DNA from 4 places in the Peribacillus sp. FSL E2-0159 genome. Region 2 is predicted to be linked to each of the others. Evidence: riboswitches for the same ligand, from Rfam matches in the RefSeq annotation. Region 2 holds a riboswitch; each other region holds the start of a gene.
What was found. Region 2 has a riboswitch for glycine ahead of NYE63_RS13875 (amino acid permease). Riboswitches for the same ligand answer to the same signal wherever they lie in the genome.

Region 1 (5,724 bases), 1.1 Mb from region 2:
CTACACGTTGCCCTTTTGCATATGTCTTGACAACTTCTCTTGATTCAGGATGAACCGCTCCTGAAATGAGAATCTTCTTGCGTCGTGTCTGGCCTGAAGCAAGCATGGCTGCTTCAGCTAGCGCCGTCCCGCCGTCATACATGGAGGAGTTAGCCACATCCATGCCCGTCAATTCACAAATCATTGTTTGATATTCAAAAATTGCCTGAAGCTCGCCCTGTGAAATTTCAGGCTGATAGGGTGTATAAGCCGTATAAAACTCAGAACGCGATAGAACATGATCGACGATGACCGGTGCATAATGGTCATAGACACCCGCACCAAGGAAGGAAGCATAGTTTTTAAGATCCGCATTCTTGGCAGCAAGCCTTGATAATTCTTTCATTAATGCAGGTTCTGATTTAGCAGGCTTGATATCGTATTCTCCTTGAAAACGAACGCTTTCAGGGATATCGTTGAAAAGTTCTTCTGCAGTAGATGCCCCTATAACTTTCAGCATTTCTTGTTTATCTTGCTCAGTCATGGGTAAATAACGATGTTTCATCTAATGACCATTCCCCTCTATTTACGTGGTTTTTTATAAAAAGGTGTTTGTATTATAACGGCTTTCAAACGTTTGGAACGGATTTCCACTTCGACTTCCGCATCCAGCACCGAAAATTCCTTATCGATAAGTACCAATCCCACGTTTTTCTTCAACGTTGGTGATTGGGTACCAGTCGTGACCTCACCAATGACTTTGTCACCGCTGTAGACCTTATACCCATGACGTGGAATGCCACGGTCAATCATTTCAATTCCCACAAGCTTGCGGGGAGCCCCTTTCTCCTTTTGCTCAGCAAGAACGGCCTTCCCGAAAAAATCAACTTCCTTATCCACTTTTACCGCAAAACCAATACCGGCTTCTATTGGGGTGATGTCCGCTGAAAGCTCCTGCCCATACAGCGGCAGTTTCGCTTCAAAACGCAGGGTATCACGAGCACCTAAACCAATCGGCTGAACCCCCTCATCCTTTCCGGCATCCATAATCGCCTTCCAAAGGGCAGGACCATTTTTACTGTCGCTATATATCTCAAAACCATCTTCACCAGTGTATCCAGTACGGGATACCATCGTGGAGATACCGCTTATCATGACATTTTCCTTGAACTTGAAAAATCCAATGTCACTTAGGGCAGTATTTTCCGATAGTTTTTGTAATATCTTCTCTGCAGATGGTCCTTGAAGTGCCAGCTGTGTATAGTCACTCGATACATTCGTAATTTGGACATCTTCCGTTAAATTAGCTTGCAGCCAATTGAAATCTTTTTCTGTATTCGCTGCATTGACCACGAGCAGGTAATCGTCCTCAGCCCTTTTATACACAATAAGATCATCAACCGTGCCTCCGTTTTCATAACACATGGCTGTATATTGGGCACCGCCCTGTTGCAACTTTGAAATATCATTAGTCAGCATCTTCTGTAAAAAGGAAAGGCTCCCAGGACCCTTAACATCGACTTCCCCCATATGGGAAACATCGAATAACCCCGCTTTTGTACGTACGGCTTCATGTTCGTCCTTTATACCCGAAAATTGGACAGGAAGTTCCCAGCCGCCAAAATCAATCGTTTTACCTCCGTATTCACGATAAACCTCAAATAGTGGTGTTCTTTTTAAATTGGTCAAAAAATGACCCCCTTCAGATTTTTTTAAATTAATTGGCTTCATTATCAAAAGCTTCTTGTCATTACGCATCAGATATTTCCTGATTCATGATGTGAAAAAAGCACAAAAAAGGACAGAGAAAGCCCGTTTGAGCTTTTTCTCTGTCCTGAAACCTGAAAGTTTACCTATATAATAGGTTTTCCCCTTTGGTGGCCGTCCCAAAACGGGCGGCGCTCTCCAGAGTTGCGTCCAATAAGAGTTCTTTTGCCTGAGAGATTCACTGCTAAGTTTGCTCCTTCGGCGCTACATCCGTAGTCTCTCCCCTTATCTTCACCCGCATATAAATGGTCTACCAATGAAAGTAACCGAATAAGCCCCAAGCATCGGTAAAACCTTTGAGCAACATGGAATGCATTCTCTGCCAATTCTCCTAAAACTCCAGAAACCGTTTGAGTGATCTCCTTCAGTAATCTTGGATAAATTAGGAGCCTATAGCCCATACTAAGAAAACGCGAACTGCAAAATCGATGTACAAAGATTCTTTGTAGCTTTTGGAAATTGGAATTTTCTAAATATACTTATATCCTACCCTAAGAAACTTAACTCTGCAATATCTTTTGAAGAGAAATATTTTTCTTACTTCACATATGAAATGTTCGGGTTTTGACCTTTTATTAAGGAATTTATGATTTAAGAGGGAGTTATTTCTATGAAAATCAATATATCCTTCAATTCTGAATGGAATGACGAGTTTCTGCAAAAGATGGAAAATGACGGTCCATGGGGAAATTGGGAGCTTTATAAATTGGCGGTTCAAATGGAGGAAAATCTTATCATCCCTGATTTTGAAGGTTTACAGGCGCCTAAACACCTTCCGCAGTTAACCCCGCTTCCCCATCAATTGGAAGCAGCCAAGCAAGTGGTGGAAAAGATGAATGGAAAGGCCATTTTAGCTGATGAGGTAGGTCTCGGAAAAACAATTGAAGCAGGCTTGATCCTAAAAGAGTATATGATTAGAGGCCTTGTAAAAAAAGTATTGATCCTTGTTCCGGCTTCCCTTGTCACACAATGGGCTTTTGAATTGAATACCAAGTTTCATATTCCGGCAGTCGTTCAGAGAAAAAGTTATGTTTGGGAATCCTGTGATGTGGTCATTTCATCCATTGATACAGCGAAACGCGCCCCACATCGAGATATCATTTTCAATCAGGAATATGATTTCATCATTATTGATGAAGCTCATAAACTTAAAAATAATAAGACGAAGAACTATGAATTCGTCCAAAATCTGAAAAAGAAATTTTGTTTACTCCTGACAGCGACTCCGATTCAAAATAAAGTCGAGGAAATCTTTCACCTCGTTTCATTATTGAAACCAGGTCACTTGGGAAATGCCTCACTCTTTTCTGAAAAGTATAAAGGGAAAGGCCGGAACATAATTGAAGATGAACACCTAAAGGAACTGGTCAACACTGTCATGATTCGAAACCGGCGGGCCGATACTGGTATTGAATGGACAAAACGACATGTGGAAACCATCACCATTGAATTTTCTCCAACGGAACAAGCATTGTACGATGCTGTTTCAAAATTCAAGCCTATTTCGGACGGATCAAAAGGAAGCGCCTTTTCTGCTCTCACTCTCCAAAGGGAAGCATGCAGCAGCAGAGAGGCGGTCTTTTATACATTAAAGAATATGAGAAATAAATATGATCAGCCTTCCCCTGACTTTTTGGCGAAGCTTGATGATTTATTTTCTAAAGTGAATGAAACCGTTCAGAACTCCAAGGCTGAAAAAGCTTTGGAACTGATCAAGAAGATTGATGACAAAGTAATTATCTTTACCGAATACCGGGCGACTCAGCTATATCTTCAATGGTATCTACAGCAGAATGGAATTTCTTCAGTTCCTTTCCGAGGCGGTTTTAAGCGCGGAAAGAAAGACTGGATGCGAGAATTATTCCAAAAGAATATACAGGTTTTAATTGCAACCGAAGCTGGCGGGGAAGGGATAAACCTTCAGTTTTGCCATCACTTGATAAATTTTGACCTGCCATGGAACCCCATGAGGCTCGAACAGAGAATTGGACGGATTCACCGCCTTGGTCAGGAAGAAGATGTGATGATTTATAACTTTGCCACGAAAAATACAGTAGAAGAACATATTCTGAAGTTGCTATACGAAAAAATTAATTTATTTGAAAAAGTAATTGGTGAATTGGATGATATTCTAACCAAACTGGATATTAACAACATTGAAGAATATTTAATTGATGTGGTCGGCGAGTCCAAAACAGAGGGAGAAATGAAAATCAAGATGGATAATTTTTCATCGTTAATCCAATTCGCACAATCAATGAAGGAAGGTGAGGTACATGCAGCAACAGGAAATTCATGATTTTTTATTAACTTACTTTAAAGCCAATGATTGTGAAATACTGGATAATACACCAAACCACCTTACAGTCCAATTGACAATCGAAATGGATAAAGAATTAATGAACAGACCCTTTTATTGGCACTATCTCGAAAAAACAGGTGGCGTTCCGAACCCGGCCCAGATGACGTTCATTACCGATCCCGAACAAGCTCCATCCGACTTAAAGGGAGAAATGATTCATTTTGGCTCCCCCCGCCTTCATCAAATTGTACAATCAACCAAAAAGCTTGCAGGGTATACTAGACTTTTTGAGGATACTCCTCCATCAAAAGGCGGAAATAATCCTTTGTTTCCTTGGCTGACCCTGAATGTGAAAATATCCTATCAATGCGACCGTAAAAAAGATACCTTCATGTCGATCGGATTGAATTTAATCTCGGGTGAAATCATGGAAGGGTTTCACCGTCGGGTTTTACCGATTAAGGTCACCCCAAAAATACCGGATTACTCCTTTACGCTTTCACCGCTCATCATGCCCAAGAGTGGATTGGCAAGACTGGATACATACATAAGAACCAGTTTCGAGGATGATGATCATACCTGGGCGGAGGAAGCAATGCTGCGCTGGCAGAATGACTTAAATTTATTGGAGCATTTTTACAAGGATATGGACGAAAAAAGTGAGAGCTATTTTACCGAAAAAGAAGCCTTAAAAGCTCAATATGAACCCAACATCCGAATATCCATCATCAACGGAGGATTATTTTACCTTTCAGATAGGGCGTTGGGATAAGTAAAGAACGATAAAAAAACAGATGTCCTAAGTTCGGACATCTGTTTTACTTTTTGATATTTTTCCTTACGAACATCGACAAAGCAAAAGGGACAATGCCAAACCAATGGGACATTCCATGATTTTTATCCTCTTTTCTATGACGGCGCTTTTCTTTTCGTTCTTTTTTCGTCAGATTAAAATACTCGACAAGCTGCTGCGTCAGATATTTAATATAAGCGTTTGTAGACATATAAAATCATCACCCTATGCAAAGTATGCCCGGTTTACGCTACTTTTATTCCTGCGCTTTTTCCCTAAACACACGTAAACCTGTCGTTTTCCGTTTAAAAGAGTGTTGATTTTTCGTTTTACACAGCCTGCTTTTCCAACCATTCTTTCACTTTCCCCGCTTCTTTATCGTATTGAATGATGACCCTGCCCTCACGGTCATTTTTAGTCGTGGCAGAAAACTCGATATAGACATAAGGACCTTCTTGCTTCATTAAGGAATACCGCACCTCACCATTGGGATATGAAATTTCCCCCTCGATGATTTTTGGGATCTCGTCGCCCCACTCTGCCGTCACATCCTTGATGGCCAGATGGACAAGATGGTCGGCCACAAGCGATTCTTCCACTTCTTTATAAAACTTTTTATCAATGATAAACTGATCGATCATTAGTATCGTGAACATGATGAAAACACTCGCTACAATCATGACCATCGGGAAAACGACTCCTTTTTGATTATTCATCGACTTTCGTAACATTCCTAAAGAAAGGATGAAATCTTCGACTGAAAGTAGTCCCTGCTTTATCCGTAATATTTATAACAATGACACTGCCATCCTTCTCAACCCGGAATTTCGAAATGTTCTGCAAGATGACCTCATGCCCCATACCATTCACTCGTCTTCGGACC
Region 2 (5,724 bases):
AATAGAATCAAAGGATTTCTTGCCTCTTAATTCCCCGCTACCTCTCTCTGATTCGCCTGATCCACCTTCGTTATGCGCATCTTATAAATCGCAATCAGCATAATGAACCAAACAGGAGTAACGAATAAGGCAACACGAGTGTCGTCCGCAAGTGCAAGAACAACAAGGACGAACGCTAGGAAAGCAAGGATCAAGTAATTGGAAATTGGATAAAGTGGTAATTTAAATTTGTTCTTTTTCACTAGATCTGGTCTTGTTTTACGGTATTTCAAATGACTGATGACTGTAATTCCCCAAATAAAGATGAAACATACTGTAGAAATACTTGTAATCAAGGTAAATACCCCTTCAGGCATTACATAATTCAAAACAACAGAAATTAAAATAACAACAGTTGAAAAGAACAATGCATTGGAAGGTACTTTACGGTCATTAAGTTTTGCAAACGGTACAGGTGCATTTTTATCTTTGGCAAGTGAGTATACCATCCGGCTTGTACTGAAGATTGCGCTGTTACATGCCGAAGCAGCCGATGTTAGGACGACAAAATTAACGATACCAGCAGCTCCAGCGATACCTACAGCCACAAATACTTGAACGAATGGGCTTTCCGTTGGGATGATTGCGTTCCACGGATAAACACTCATGATGACAATAAGTGCGCCAATGTAGAAAATTATAATCCGAATAGGAATATTATTGATCGCCTTGGGGATAACTTTTTCTGGATCTTCTGTTTCACCTGCTGTAAGTCCTACAAGTTCAATGCCCACAAACGCAAACACTACCATCTGGAATGAGAGGACAAAACCATTTATTCCATTTGGGAACATACCTTCGTGACTCCATAGATTCGTGAAACTTGCTGCGCCTGAATCAGTGGAAAAGCCTTTAATTATCATGAAAATACCGATAACAATTAATGCTAGAATAGCTATGACCTTAATTAATGCGAACCAGAATTCCATTTCGCCAAAAAGTTTTACGGTTGCAAGATTCATAAATAGCAGAATGACTAGTGCAATTAATCCAGGCATCCACTGCGGTACGGAGGGAAACCAATACTGAGTATAAAGTCCAACTGCTGTTAAGTCGGCCATTGCGATTGAAATCCAGCAGAACCAGTATGTCCAGCCGGTTACAAATGCTGCCATATTACCTAAATAGTCTCTTACAAAGTCAACAAAGGAATGATAGTTCAAATTAGATAAGAGTAGTTCTCCAAGTGCGCGCATGATTAAAAAACAAATGATGCCTGTAATCATGTAAGCAAATAGAATTGATGGCCCAGCTAAATGAATAGATTTTCCTGCTCCAAGAAATAATCCCGTTCCGATTGCACCACCAATAGCTATGAGTTGTACATGCCTGTTTTTTAACCCTCTATCCAACTTTTGTTCCTGCATACGATTCCCCACTTTCTACTTTTATAGGCTACTTGGAATTTTTTCTTTAAAAAGGGTCAGTCCTTCAATGAGAGTGAATTATTAGCATACTGGAGACTGCCCTATCACTGTAAACGCTTTCTTGGTGGGTACTTGATATAGTTTTTTGAAATAGATCTACCAACCTTTTTGAAAATATATCATTAGTTGTACAAATCAAAAGATAGACTCATTTATCTACATATCTCCATGCACTCTCCTCTCTTTTTATCTTTCCAAGTACAAAAAAAGACAGAGGAAAGATAGGGATTTTCCTAACTTCCTCTGTCCTTTTACCTGAGAGTTTAGCTCCTTCGGTGGCCTATGGCTCTCTTCAGAGACGCGTCCAATTGTAGTCCTTTTACCTGAGAGATTATTCCCTTGCTTTTTAGGGTTTGCTCCTTCGGTGCTAAACAATGTTTAGTCTCTCCCACAATCTTCATCCGCTGATATAGAGTTGTACTACTAGTTGTATATTATCGGGTTTTAATGGATATTTCAATTATTATCTGAAAAAGCTATATTTTCTGATAATTGAACAAGGACAAGTTTGAATTTTATGAACATGTTTAATTTGAAGTTATTAGCTACGAACAAACATAGCAGCTTTTCTATGTCGCAATGAATCCCAAACAAGCTTATGTATAGGCGAAACATTTTTACATTTTTCCGGGTGACAACACGGCTAAATTTTAAAGATGGGAAAGGAAATAAAGTCTATAGTTTTAACATAATTAATGTATGGAAAAAGAGAAAATTCGAGACTCGCGAAAATCCTTGCAGCAGTAAAGATTGTCTAGGAGCTTCCTCCCTAAGTTCAGCAGCATCAGAAGCCTTCTCTTCTTTATCAACTTCCTCTTCAGCCCCACCACCTGCTATATTAGCAATGATGACTATTGCTAGAACCCATACCCACCACTTCTTTGGCTTCTTTAGCTTGATTTTCTTTTCCTTAACCATTTAACCTTATACCCCCTTTACAGTTTTTCAGACGGACTGTTGTAAACAAAAATAGAATAACATAATTTGGATCAATACGGTTTATATTTATCATCACGCATTCATTTTCACTATGCTTAACGTGCTAAAGAAACCATCTCCCATGCCAGGACTCTAATTTGGTTAGCCTCTTCTTTTAAAACATATTCATACAGTATGATCAATTCTATACCTTACCTTGATAAAATGACATATTTTAAGGGCGTGTTTAGGATGCTCCAAACACGCCCTTATAAAAATTCAATTGATTCATTTTTTTATAAAATGGGTTGATTTATTTGCATTCCCTATTTACAGATAGGTGAAAATTCGCAGTTATTGTTGCCTTTTCCATAGTAATAGGGTGGTTGATTTTTTCTTTATAGAATCAATCAGCCCCTACCTCGCACCGTGCATGAAAGTTTCCCTTCACACGGAGATCCGTCTATCAGGTACTACCATTAGCCTTTCTCCGTAATCGTTTTACTTTTTGCGTATAGAAACATCTAATTCATCCTGTGGTAATCTAAAACCACACCTTACAAATGATTCTATTCTTCCCTTAATCTAACTCATAATAACCACAAACAACATATCCTACTGCTTTTGCTGCCACGAGAAGGGCATCTTCATCGATATCAAATTTAGGATTATGATTAAAATAAGGTTTTTCTACTCCTTTAGGTGTACAAGCAATGTAAAAGAAGCAGGAAGGGATTTTTTCAGAATAGTAAGCAAAGTCTTCAGATGGCGGCATTGCTGGAAATTCCATTACTTCTTTAATATCTTTATCCTTTGCATTCTTAAGAAACTCAGCAACCTTTCCTGTTAGATCGGGATCATTATATAAAGGTGGATAGTCATTCGTATATGTAAGATCACATGTTACTCCAAACTCTTCTTCTAGTCCTTTTACAAGGCGTTTAACTTCCTTTTCAATTTTTTCTTTTGTTTCAACACTCATATAACGGATATCGCCTTCAAGCTCTACGCTGTCTTTAATTATATTAAATGTTCCTTTTCCATCAAAAGATCCAATAGTAATCACACCAATATCAAAAGGACTTAATCGACGGCTAATAATCGTTTGAGCAGCTGTAACAAAATGAGCACCAGCTACAATGGCATCATTCGCTAGGTGTGGTGAGGAACCATGTCCACTTCTGCCTTGAATTTTTAATTTTAGATAAGCCCTGCCGTTAAAAGAGTATCCAGCGTGATAACCAACAACTCCTGCTGAATCCATTGGCAACAGATGGATGCCAAATATATTATCTAAATCGTCAATCACGCCGGATTCTACAATACTCTTTGCCCCGCCTGGCGGAACTTCTTCCGCAAGCTGATGAATAATTTTGATTGTACCTGGAATTTCATCTTTTAATTGAATGAGGCAATCCGCCAAGACTAACAAGTAGGCTGTATGTCCATCATGACCACACGCATGCATAACGCCTTCATTTTTTGATTTAAAGAGTACATCCGTTTCTTCAACAATTGGAAGCGCATCAAAATCAGCTCGAAGACCGATGTTTTTTCCAGGCTTTCCACCTTTAATGGTCACAATAATTCCGTATCCATTACCTAAATTAGATTGAATTTCTACGTCCTTTTCTTTATAAAAATCGATAATATATTGAGCTGTCTTTTCTTCTTTAAAAGAAAGCTCAGGATTTTCATGAAGGTATCTACGAATTTCAATCATTTCATCCGTACGGGATTCTAGCATTTACATTAATTCACTTCTCATAATCTCTTCATCCCTTCATTATTTTTCGAAAACGCCGTTAAATGTGGCATTTTACATTTCCAACAGCTAATTATTCTGCAATAGGGTTCCGGTTGCTACTAGCAGGTGATTTTTTAGGAGCATTAGATGTTTTAGCTGTATCTTTTGCACCAAAAAGATAATAGATGATATTGTAAGAACAGCGAATATAACGTTTACGAAAATCCCTATAGAAGTCGCTGTTTCAAGCTTTCAATTTGCTGCTATTCCGCCGTAAACAGCAGCTGAAGAAATCGCGACGCCGAATGCACTGCCAAGTGAGCTTGCCACCTGTATATGGCTTATTTTGAAATACAGCAAAATCAATCAGAACGATATCTTTGCTATTCACAACGATTAAAACAATAATGCCTATGATTGTGGCAGCGAGTAGGACGATTGAAACCGGACTTGTTCATCCTAATCTGCTCCGTAATTAATAAATACATTCAAGGCAATCATTATAATGGTAAAAATGAACAAGCCAGTGTAATCGAATTTATAGGCACCATTTCCTTTCTGGTTTATCTTTCAGCAGAAACATACCAATTATTGCAAAGAATGAAAATCCACCTCCGCCACATGGAAGTTGCGATTACACCTTCGCAAAAGATATTACGTCTTTTCCCGTTTATCTTTCTCCTGCTTCTTCATAGCCCTCTAACTGCTTCCTATAAATTAATTATAAAAATACTATTCAAAAATAATGAGTCATTATTGGGTATATTGCCTACAGGGACACTGTTGGCTAGTTCTTATCGTCATCCAGGTGTTCACCGAAATTCATAATCATGAACTATTACTCCTTCAGCTCTGGATTTATGCTAATGAGCTTTCCTTTTTCGTTCATCGTGTAAAAATATTTTCATATTGACTTCGAAAATAAAAACACATATCCAGAAATGGAGAAGTGCTTGTTGGGGAAATTGCACCAGGCCCATTAAACTAAAAAAGGCGGAGCTTTTTGCTCCGCCTGAATTCTAGAATATTTTTTTCTCATTCAACTCAAGAGCTAATTCTTTAAAAAACAATAGCGATTCTGGATTTCCCATGGAGTCTGCATTCACTACTTTATCAAACTCGAAACCTAATAACACTTTACGTATCGGGACTTCCATTTTCTTTCCGTTCAACGTTTTAGGAATTTGTTCAACGACATGGATTTGGTCAGGGATAAAGCGAGGGGACACATGCCCTCTGATTTGTTCCTTAATTTTTGCCGTCAATGCTGTATCCAGTATTTTACCGGGCTTAAGAACAACGAACAGCAGCAGTGAGGAACCGCGGCCAAGCACTTCCCTATCAATGACAAGGCTTTCCATCACCTCGTCAATCGCTTCGACGACTCGGTAGATATCGCTGGTTCCCATCCTTACACCAGAACGGTTGATGGTCGAGTCGGAACGTCCATAAATGATACAGCTGCCCTTGTCGTCGATTTTTATCCAATCACCATGTTTCCATATGCCAGGATACGTATCGAAATAACTCTCGTAGTATCTTGTCCCGTCTTGATCATTCCAGAAGTATAGCGGCATGGACGGCATCGGTTTG
Region 3 (5,724 bases), 1.5 Mb from region 2:
AGGGATTTCCGTTGGGCGGAATGGAGTTTTTGACGGTACTATTTTTGAGGTTTCCTCCCGGTCGAAGCTTCTCCGTTTTGGTTCTGGATCCCTTACAGGCCTTCTCGTCGTTTCTTTGGTCACATTCTTCCCCTGTTTGGGTTCGTGTTCTTCCCTGTTTCTTTCCCTAGGCTTTCGTTTATTCTGCTCCCGATCTGGAATGAGCGGAAACTTGAACTGTCCTTTTGGATATTGAAACAGGATTTTCGTATCCGGGTCCGGCGTCTGGGACATTTTTTCCACTTTTTGATTATAAACCTTTATTTCTTCTTCCTTTGACTTCGAAAGCTTCGAAAAATCCATTTTCCTTAATGTCTCTTCATCAAGCGGTTCATCTATAATAATTTCTTCGATTTCGATAATTTCCTCTGCTTGGAACCATTTTTTCATCTTATTTAGCCATTTCAAAACTATCACTCTTTCTACATCTGTAGTTATGTAACTAATTCTACCAGTTATTTTTAAAATATCGAGAAAATTTAAGCTAAATTGGGATTAGTACCTATTTTTTTATCGCAATCTTACTAACTTAACGTATTTCGCAGAACTCCTACCCTATTAAACCCCTTCTGGAATGAGTTTAAACCTAACCATCGCGAAATAACATTAACCCCTAGTCTACTATTTAAATAAAACACCGCTGTTAAATCGCGTTTACAAAGAGATTAAGTTTTCATGCAGCCGAGGAAGCAGACTGGTAATTCATTGCATCATCCTTCACGAAACCTCCGTTGGCATCCAATACCTGCCGAAACCCATAAAACACCGTTCGTTAATACCGAACGGTGTTTTGTGGGTTCCAGCGTTTTTTTGCAAACAAAGACCAAAGGGACTATTTCCATTCATAAAAACTGCATACAACCTGCGCCACTGATTTGGAAGCGATCAAAAGGGCATCTTCATCAATGTCGAATTTAGGATGGTGATTGAAATATGCCTTATCCACCCCTTTCGGTTTACAGCCAATGTAAAAGAAGCAGCCAGGAATCTTTTCTGCATAATATGAAAAATCCTCTGAACCTGAGAAAACCGGAAATTCCACGACCTTCTTAATATCTTTGTCATTCATGCTTTCCAGGCTATTTTTCACGAATCCAGTCAGTTCAGGATCATTATATAACGGAGGATAATCGGGAACATATGTAAGTTCGCACTGAACATCAAATTCCGTTTCTATTCCTTTGACGATCCGGTGGATTTCCTTATCGATCAGCTGTTGGGTCTCTGCTGTCATGTAACGGACATCCCCTTCAATTTCTATACGATCTTTAATGACATTAAAGCTTCCTTTTCCATCGAAGGAGCCGATTGTGACTACGCCCATATCAAAAGGGTTCAAGCGACGGCTGACTACGGTTTGTACGGCTGTCACGAAATGGGCGCCTGCCACAATGGCATCATTAGCCATATGCGGGGAGGATCCATGGCCACCTACACCCTTTATCCCTAACTTGAAATAGGTCCTTCCGGCCATCGAATAGCCGCCGCGATACCCGACAACCCCTGCTGGATGCGACGGAAATAAATGGATTCCAAAAACAGCATCCAGTTCATCCAAAAACCCTGATTCCAAAATGCTTTTTGCTCCACCTGGGGGTGTTTCTTCTGCATGTTGATGGATTATTTTGATCGTACCTGATAGGGAATCTTTCAGCTCATTGATGCAGTCTGCCAGTACCAATAAATAAGCGGTATGCCCATCGTGTCCGCAAGCATGCATGACACCTTCATTTTTTGACCGGAACGGGACCTCCGCTTCTTCTGTAATCGGCAATGCATCGAAATCCGCCCGAAGACCTATCGTTTTCCCTGGTTTTCCGCCTTCAATCGTTACGATGATCCCTAATCCGTTTCCTACATTCGTTTGAATCGACACATCTTTTCCCTTATAAAAATCAATGATATATTGTGCGGTTTTCTCTTCTTTAAAGGATAGCTCCGGATTCTCGTGTAAATGACGGCGGATTTGAACCATTTCCCCTTCACGGGCTTCCAGCATGTTGATTAATTTGCTTTTCACGTTCACGATTATTCCTCCCCCTTATTTGATTATAATTTGTTGGTCAGGTATGCCTTTCGTGTCCCTGTATAGCATGTATCATCTTGCTCTGTTAAATATCATTGTTGATATAGCGTAATAGTAAAGGACCCTGCTTGTTGGCTCTTACTTAGTTGCTTAACTAACCCTTCGGATATTTAAAAAGGATTCTATTGGAATATTTGCTGTTCATATTTCCAATATAAGCTCTCGGAGCTATTCTTTTCTAAGAAGGTGACTATAAATTTAGTTTTATAATCTGGATCTGAAAATGAAACTTTATGATTGTGAGTCCATCCTATTTTTCCTAATTTACTGAAAAGATGCTGTTCATCGGTATCAGTTTCTCTCATAATCCGTTCTCTTCCTATAACTTCACCATTCCTCTTTTTGATTTCGAGAAACACATCTATATAAGAAACTTCTTGTTCACAGACAATACTGCAAGAATATTTTCTGTTAGGGCTGCTTTTCTTCGCATAAATCCACTTGTTCTCAAAGTCCAGGTTTATTATTTTTTGATGGATATCCTTAAAAAGGCTAATATCACAATTAAGTTCCTTTGCTACCTGTTCTAAAGGTTTTTGCATAACTTCAAGGGTATATTCTTTTTTCCTTTGGTCCGTAGGCAAAGAGAAAAACTCTTTCATATTAATCTCAGCGAAAACGGATTTATAATTAAACATAATAAACGAATCAGCCTCTAATTTGTTTATTACGTCCAAGCCTGATACACAATTAATCAATATTCCCTTATATTCATCCGTTTTGATTTCTGAAAGTAATCGACTGTATAAAGAAGCGATACATCTTGTTTCCCTATAAAAGTTTAAATTTGCCTGTCTATCCTCTGGAAAGAATAATTCAATATTTCTTATAATCGGCATAGCTACCTCCGGAAAACCAATGAAAATCTTTTTATAATGCCGGAACTACATTAACCTCGTCTAAGCAAAAGCCACTTCTGCTCAATTAAAAAAATTGCAATGGACCCATTTTTATATTGGACGACAAAAAGGACAGAGAAGGGTCGCATAAACTAACTGCTCCCTTCTCTGTCCTTTTACCTGAGAGTTTAGCTCCATTTTTGGTCATGGAGATTTCCCCGTTGGTGGCACACTTCCTGCGCGCTCTCCAGAGTTGCGTCCAGCTGTGGTTCCATTTACCTGAGAGATTTGCTCCAAGGGATATTTTTGGAACTTGCTCCTTCGGTGGCTCAATGCTTTGCACTCTCCCACAACGTTCATCCGCTTGTTCTATTGTTTTGTTTTTATATATTCAAAATATTCCAATTATATTATCGGCCATCAAAAAACAAATATCAACTATTTTTCCTTAGATTACCTTGTTGAAATTCAGGAGACTCTACTAAACTTTAAAAGGACCGCTGCCAGATGCTGACACGGTCCTTATGTGATTCAATATATTATTGTTCACGCTTTTTGTTTTTACCCATAATGAAGATGGGCTCCAACTCATTTTCTTCATAAAGGAATGATAGAGCCGTTATCGGAACATGACCGCTGGCAAAGAAGCTCATCGCCATTTGCGCAAGAATATCATAGCCCGTATCATTCTTCACATCGGCAATGATGATGACATCCTGATGCGGTATGGCCACAGCCATGGTTCCCTCGATCTTGTCCTTCATTTCCCGAAGCCAGGATTCATTCAGGATCCTGCTGGCATCATATCCATCATTCGTGTTCAAAAAATAAAATGCATTACCTGCAACGATATCCGACTTCATTTCAGTGGATAGGGAACGGGCATTGAAAAGGGCAATTTCACGGATCCTGTCACCCTGCCAATTTTCCCGTTGAATCATCTTTTCATCTATGAGACGGTAGGTTTTCCCTAAATCAAGGGCATAAAAAATCCGTGTTTCAGCCGTATGCTCATCGAATAAAAATGGATTTCCTTCTTCCGATTCCATTGGAAAGGAGGTCGAGCGAATGACAGGGAAAATGAATTTCTCCTTGCCTTCCATGCTGTGTTCTTCCCCCATCACATTCAGGGCCTCTTCCACGTAATAGGTAATTTCATCGATGGCTTTTTCCTGTACGTTTTCATAGTTAGCAAGCACAGGGGGCAACTCGATGGTGATCCCTTTCCCTGTCTTCACATTTTCCACTCGTAACGTATCTTGCTTGCTATCGAATTTGAATGTGCGATTCTCATCTTTTAAGCGTTCCTTCAAGATATTTTTCAGCTTCGTGCTGTCCATTTTCATGACTGACCCTCCTCTTCATTGAAAAATCCCCAGCGAGAAGGGGAAATTGATTATAGTGATTGTATGAATTCCTCAATTTGTTCTTGTGTTTTGCGATCCTTGCTTACGAATCTGCCTAGCTCTTTGCCATTATCATACGCAATGAAACTTGGTATTCCGAATACATCATTAGCTGCACACACATCGATGAATTCATCACGGTCAACATGAATGAATGTAAATTCAGGAAATTTCGTTTCTATCTCGGGCATTATCGGTTCGATTACACGGCAATCTCCACACCATGTTGCTGAAAAAAGAAAGATATGTTTACCTTCATTTTTCAATGCATCATATTGCTCAACGGTTTGTAAATTTTCCATTTGAATATTCCTCCTGCTCTAAATGACACCTTATTTTTTATAATCCCATCATACCAGACTCTCCGCGAATCAACCATTAATTCGGATCGGTTGAACGGCCGGGTCATCTTATTTCTGGGGCACGGATGAAACGATTTCCATCATTTGTTTCGCATCGGTTTTTAAATGATCTTTATCCGTTTCAGTTGTCAGCTTGACCCCGCCTATTCCCACTGCAAGCTCATACTTTTCTTTCGGTATCTCTTTGATCGATATAAAGCCGAATTTATCATCAGTTTGAAAAGAATGCAGCACTACATATTGATCCTTTTGTTCCTTTATCGCCAAATATAAAACGGAGCTGTCTTCTTTTTCATTTGGATTGACAAATAATATATAAATCTTATCACCTTTTTGTAAAATCAAATTATTATCATGTTCTTCTACTACCTTAAAATCCTTTGGCAGATAGACCTGAATAAGTCCCGCCTCGAGATTGGGCTGTTTTTCGTCGTCACGAAAAGCCAATTCTGCGGCCTTCATTGCCTTTTCGGTTTGCCTCTCAATACCTGAGCATCCCACAATCAAACTGCTTATTAACAGGAAAACAAGAATTTTTTTATTCGATAAAGCCATCGTCATTCCTCCAGCCATCTCTTTTACTCACTTAAGAATACTATTATCCTTATTTATGAAATTCATCCATTTTCTCAAAACATGATACAATGAAAGCAATTTAAATACCGAGGAGGAAAACAATGAAATTAACCGTGTATCTTGCTGGGGAGATCCATTCAAATTGGAGAAGCGAGTTGAGGGATAAGGCCGTTGCACTGAAACTTCCTTTAGAATTCGTCGGCCCGATGGAAAATCATGAACGCTCCGATAATATCGGTGAAGATATTATCGGGGAACAGCCTAATCCCATTCTGAAGGATGCGGCCGCATCACAAATCAATAATTTGCGGACAGGTCTTTTGATGAAAAAAGCTGATCTTGTCGTCGCTCTGTTTGGGGAGAAATATAAACAGTGGAATACGGCCATGGACGCAAGCACCGCCGTTTCCCTGGGT
Region 4 (5,724 bases), 2.1 Mb from region 2:
TCCAAAATAACCAGCATCAGAGAGTGCTTCATATATCGTTAACGGTTTTAGGTTCCAACTGAACCGCGTGCTTTCTGAAAGCAAGACTTACTGTGATCATCACAATGAAATTGACTGCCAATGCGATGATTCCCACATTCAAATCCTTCGCTGCTTGCGGCAAGGATGGAAACAAGGTCCCTATTGTCGAATGACTGAGTGTAATGCAGATTACGATGGCCAATCCTGTGATGATGCCGGCGATTGCGCCAAATTTATTGATCGGATTATTCCTTTTCAGACTAAAGAGAAGGGATGGGAAAAGCTGTGTGATGAGACTGTATCCCATAAGAATTAATGCTGACATCGTTTCGCCGCCGTTTAAGGTGAAGTAGACGGCTATAAGGGCGATGACTGGAACAAGGAACTTTGCCAATCGTACAACGTGGCGATCGGATACTGCAGGTGCAAATTCCTTATAGACGTTTTTCGCTAGCAGTGTAGCGACGCTCATCAAAAGCATGGATCCCGGCACCAATGCGGTCAACAATCCAGCTCCGCCGATTATACCTATAAACCATGGATCAAAGGTCTCGATCGAAAGGCGCAGCAATGAGAGGTCTGCATCTGCCCCAACGAGTCCGGGCACTTTCAATATAGCTGTAAACCCAACGAAAAAGACGAATAACAGCATGAGTGTATATAAAGGGCTGATGATGGCATTTTTTCGAAATACCTTGCCGCTGCGTGCTGAATAAACAGCACTGAAAACTTGGGGCCACATATAGAAACCGAATACGAGCAATATTACCGTGGAGATAAACCATGATACGCTAAGACCCTGATCAGGGAACTTTAGAAAACCAGGCTTGACCGCATCAATCGCTTCAAACATCGGCTGAAATCCGCCAAAGTAATGAATCGGCAGATAAATCCCTAAGAATCCTATTATGGCGACCATCATGATATCTTTAATGACCGCTGTCCAAACTGAACCGTGTATACCTGAGATCATCACATAAATGGTAAGGCTGATTGCCCCCATCCAAACTGCCTCAGACATTGAGATGGCACCATAAGATGCTTCTGAGACAATGATCCCCAATCCTTTCAGCTGCACGACGATTACTGGAATCATGGACACCACACCGACAAGCGCAGCCAAAATTCCTAAACTGGGACTCTTATATTTGCTTACAAAGAAATCGGATTGAGACATCAGTTTATTTTCTTTGGCATATCTCCATATTTCCGGTAGGAGCCAATAGGATAATACGTAAGACAAAGTAATGTAAATTAGAACATATAGAGCGGGTGCGCCCTTGCCATAAGCCCAGCCGCTGCCGCCAAGGAAGGAGAAGGTCGTATAGATTTCCCCGGCCATCAGCAGAAAGACGAAAATCGCACCAAAACCACGTCCGCCCACCGTCCATTGTTCCAAGTCCATATCTTTCCCTTTTGAAGAGCGTATGCCTAAAAATATCGATAGGAGTAAAAATGCTAAAATGATTAAGAGAGCAATATTCATTCCTGGTCACCTTCCCGATTCCTGGGATCCAGTTTATACATGATGCCCAGTATGGCAGAGGTAAGGACCACCCACATAGCCATCCAGAACATATTGAAAGGCATCCCTAATACATATGGTTCTATTCTATTAACAAAAGGTAGAAATCCTAGTATGCCTATAAAAGGAACTAGAGTAAGAATATATATAATCTTCATTAAACAAACCCCTCCGTTTTAAATATAGTGAAACGTCCACCAATGGGGGTTTATTCTTCAATGCCACTGATGGATGGGTGGACCAAACCGGGATGAAAAATTCATACATGAAGGATTGACCTTCTTTTAAGAAGGATAATATATATTAGCTTACACTATTTTGATATAAAATTTAATGCAGTTACCTGATATATTTTAGCAACAACGCGCAGACAGCCGAACCCTGACGTGTTTCATATGACGGATAAAGCCTTGAATTCATATTGAGTTCAAGGCTTTATTTCCATTAGCTATCTTTTTTTTCGATAATTATAGAGTATTACCAAGAGTATGAACCAGATTGGGGTCAAGAGCAGTGATAGTCGTGTAGCTTCAGCGAATAGCATAACAATAAGGATGAACAGGAATAATCCTAAAATGGCGTAATTGACAAAGGGTGTAAATGGAGCCTTGAAAGTAGATTCGGCTCTTAGGTCAGGCCTTGTTTTCGAATACTTGATATGGGAGATCAAGATAATGCTCCATACCCAAATGAAACAGATGGCACTGATGGTCGTCACGACGGTAAATGCCTGTTCCGGTATCAGCTTGCTTAATAATGCCCCTATTGATACAACGATTGTAGATGTTAATAAGGCATTGCTCGGAACAGCCTGTTTATTTAATTTTTCCAGTTTAGCAGGGGCTTCGCCATTCCTGCTTAACGTATAGAGTATTCGGCTTGTTGAAAATAAACCGCTGTTGCATGCTGAAGCAGCGGATGTCAAAACGACGAAGTTGATGATCCCTGCAGCGACTGGAATGCCGATTAAAGCAAAAACCTCTACAAATGGGCTGCTTGTGGCATCAAGTTGTGTCCATGGGTTGACGCAGAGAATGACGAATATGGCACCAACATAGAAAAGTAAAATCCGGACAGGGATTTTATTGATGGCAGATGGAATGTTCTTTCTCGGGTTAGCCGTTTCTGCTGCGGAAACCCCGACCAATTCGACACCGACAAATGAGAAGACTACTAACTGTAAAGATAATAGGAATCCGGAAATGCCATTGGGGAACATGCCACCATGATTCCATAGGTTCGTTAGGGAAACCGTTCCGGTATTGGTATTGAAGCCGATGATCAAAAGAAAGATTCCAACGATGATCAAGGCGATGATCGTGATTACTTTAATGATGGCAAACCAGAATTCCAATTCGCCAAATATCTTAACGGTCAATAGGTTCAATCCTAACAGAATGACCAGGCATATTAGTGCCGGAATCCATTGAGGGACATCAAACCAATATTGTATATAGACACCCACAGCTATGATATCGGCCATTGCGGTCATGATCCAACAAAACCAATATGTCCATCCTGTCACGAAGCCAGCCCATGGACCGACATATTCGGTTGCGAATTCAGTGAATGATGCATACCCTGCATTGGATAAGAGCAATTCCCCTAAGGCCCTCATCACAAAAAACAAGGCAATCCCTATTATCAGATAGGAAAATAATATGGAAGGCCCTGCTAATTGTATAGCTTTTCCGGAACCTAAAAATAAACCGGTGCCAATGGTTCCTCCTATTGCAATCAGTTGTACATGTCGATTTTTTAAATCTCTTTTTAATTCCTGTTTAGCCAATTCGAACTCCCCCGTCTTTTATAGTCTTGGTAGTGAATGATTTCAACCTGCATGGTCTTGGAGAGAGGGACTGATTTTTTCGCCCAGCTTGCCTTTCCCATTGGTTTTTTAGTTGTTGGTTCTAGTCCAATCACAAAATGGACAATAAAAAAAGAGATTGGATAATACCAATCTCTTAAAGGGTTCAGAATAACAATTTATCATTCGTTACTCTTCTGTCCTTTTGCCTGAGATTGTGAATCCTTCGGCGCTGCATCTTGTACAGTCTCTCCAGAAGCTGCTCCTGCTATAGTGTCATCCATAGCATTCATCGCTTGCTTTTATGCGGTTGTGAAGAAATGTCAGTCAGTGATAATCTTCCACTGCTGAATCATTCATTATACTTATAAAATAATATTGGAATTCTATCATCTATTATTCGGTAGGTCAACAAATTTTTTGAAGTGAAACAGGCTTATTTTATAGTGAACGTTTTTGTAAAGGTTAGCACTAATGATAGTTTTCCACTCATTTTGAAGTATCACTATTATGAAATACTGAACATCATTTTTTTAAAATGATATTTTTAGATTGGGAAAATCGCCAAGATATATTTGGTAACTGTTTTTTTCAAAAATACAATTGTATTTTTACAGAATATTTACTATTATAAGATAAGAAAATAAAATTGAAGTGTTATGTAATATTGATTACGTTAAAGCATTTCTAATCGCAATAATTAATGGAGAGTCATTCGTGGTAAAGATAGAAAAGCATTACCGATATTGCACCTGGGGGAGTTAATCATGTCGAACAAGGAATTAAAGAGAGGGCTGGAATCAAGACATATTCAAATGATAGCTTTGGGCGGAACCATCGGGGTCGGTTTATTCATGGGTTCTGCGAGCACGATCAAATGGACTGGGCCCTCTGTTATGCTTGCTTATGCAATCGCAGGTATTTTTATATTTTTCATCATGCGTTCCATGGGTGAGATGCTATATTTAGAACCGACTACAGGTTCTTTTGCAACCTTTGCAAGCAGCTATATACATCCCTTGGCAGGTTATATGACTGCTTGGAGCAATTGGTTTCAATGGGTAATCGTCGGAATGTCCGAAATCATTGCGGTTGGGTTGTATATGCAATATTGGTTCCCGGAATTACCTGCTTGGATACCAGGTGTGGTCGCCATGATCATCTTGGGGGCGGCAAATCTTATTTCGGTTAAATCCTTCGGGGAATTTGAATTTTGGTTTGCCCTTATAAAAATCATAACGATTATATTGATGATCATTGCCGGCCTTGGCCTTATCTTCTTTGGAATAGGGAATGGCGGGGATGCAATTGGATTATCGAATCTTTGGGCACATGGCGGCTTCTTTACGGGAGGCTGGAAAGGATTCTTCTTCGCGCTTTCCCTTGTCGTGGCTGCCTATCAAGGCGTTGAGCTTATCGGCATCACAGCCGGAGAAGCGAAAGATCCAACGAAGACCGTAACAAAAGCGATCCAATCAATCATATGGCGTATTTTAATTTTCTACATTGGTGCCATATTCGTCATCGTGACCGTCTTCCCTTGGGATCAACTGGATGACTTAGGCAGTCCATTTGTTTCAACCTTTGCCAAAATAGGTATCACTGCAGCGGCAGGCATCATTAATTTCGTCGTAATCACTGCAGCAATGTCTGGATGCAACAGTGGGATTTTCAGTGCAGGGCGTATGCTTTACACACTGGCATTGAATGGCCAAGCTCCGAAAATATTTGCAAAAGTATCTAAAAATGGAGTGCCGGCATATTGCACGATTGCAGTACTTTTAGGATTGGGTATCGGGGTTATCCTGAATTACCTTGCACCGCCGCAATTATTCCTTTATGTGTACAGTGCGAGTGTATTGCCCGGGATGATTCCATGGTTTGTCTTACTTATCAGTGAGCTTAAATTCAGAAAGGTGAATGCCGCTCAAATGGAGAAGCATCCGTTCAAAATGCCGTTGGCCCCTTACAGTAACTATGCGACAATTGCCTTTTTACTGATGGTGCTGGTCGGTATGTGGATTAATCCTAGTACAAGGATTTCCTTGGTTGTGGGGATCGTTTTCCTAGCCTTGGTTGTGGCAAGTTATTACATGCTGAAAATGGATAAACGAACACCATTGGATGTTAAATCCGATGATGAGATTTCCAGTTAAGAAGCCTCATGCCATTTCAATAATAAGATGAGTGATACGAGTTATTTACTTAAATATAATAGACACTAATTAAAGTTGTGCATAAATTGTGGACAAAGCAAAGAGAGATAAAGAGAGATCTTCTTCCCTCAGGCATTTTCCCAACTTGTGCATGACTTTTTTTTGAGGAAGAAAAGAACAGTTATTGTAGAAAAATGCTCAATAAAGGTATGGAT

Region 1: linked by a shared signal. The riboswitch ahead of gcvT (glycine cleavage system aminomethyltransferase GcvT) and the one ahead of NYE63_RS13875 (amino acid permease) in region 2 are both predicted to bind glycine.
Region 3: linked by a shared signal. The riboswitch ahead of NYE63_RS21165 (hypothetical protein) and the one ahead of NYE63_RS13875 (amino acid permease) in region 2 are both predicted to bind glycine.
Region 4: linked by a shared signal. The riboswitch ahead of NYE63_RS03405 (amino acid permease) and the one ahead of NYE63_RS13875 (amino acid permease) in region 2 are both predicted to bind glycine.

Annotation. Positions count from the first base shown of each region.
Region 1 is NZ_CP152053.1:3,890,318-3,896,041, forward strand. Features, by position in the region: gene gcvPA (aminomethyl-transferring glycine dehydrogenase subunit GcvPA) at 1-544, opposite strand, end outside; gene gcvT (glycine cleavage system aminomethyltransferase GcvT) at 562-1,710, opposite strand; glycine riboswitch at 1,894-1,981, opposite strand; gene NYE63_RS18950 (SNF2-related protein) at 2,357-4,045, shown strand; gene NYE63_RS18955 (YqhG family protein) at 4,023-4,820, shown strand; gene NYE63_RS18960 (YqzE family protein) at 4,867-5,052, opposite strand; gene comGG (competence type IV pilus minor pilin ComGG) at 5,171-5,557, opposite strand; gene comGF (competence type IV pilus minor pilin ComGF) at 5,550-5,724, opposite strand, start outside.
Region 2 is NZ_CP152053.1:2,825,383-2,831,106, reverse strand. Features, by position in the region: gene NYE63_RS13875 (amino acid permease) at 27-1,406, opposite strand; glycine riboswitch at 1,768-1,867, opposite strand; gene NYE63_RS13870 (hypothetical protein) at 2,142-2,384, opposite strand; gene NYE63_RS13865 (amidohydrolase) at 2,965-4,131, opposite strand; gene NYE63_RS13860 (hypothetical protein) at 4,570-4,959, shown strand; gene NYE63_RS13855 (acetoacetate--CoA ligase) at 5,151-5,724, opposite strand, start outside.
Region 3 is NZ_CP152053.1:4,341,056-4,346,779, forward strand. Features, by position in the region: gene NYE63_RS21155 (DNA translocase FtsK) at 1-447, opposite strand, end outside; gene NYE63_RS21160 (amidohydrolase) at 872-2,059, opposite strand; gene NYE63_RS21165 (hypothetical protein) at 2,248-2,964, opposite strand; glycine riboswitch at 3,221-3,324, opposite strand; gene NYE63_RS21170 (DUF1444 domain-containing protein) at 3,504-4,310, opposite strand; gene NYE63_RS21175 (thioredoxin family protein) at 4,361-4,672, opposite strand; gene NYE63_RS21180 (hypothetical protein) at 4,781-5,287, opposite strand; gene NYE63_RS21185 (YtoQ family protein) at 5,410-5,724, shown strand, end outside.
Region 4 is NZ_CP152053.1:692,006-697,729, forward strand. Features, by position in the region: gene NYE63_RS03395 (sodium:solute symporter) at 29-1,507, opposite strand; gene NYE63_RS03400 (DUF3311 domain-containing protein) at 1,504-1,704, opposite strand; gene NYE63_RS03405 (amino acid permease) at 1,995-3,335, opposite strand; glycine riboswitch at 3,541-3,619, opposite strand; gene NYE63_RS03410 (amino acid permease) at 4,121-5,509, shown strand.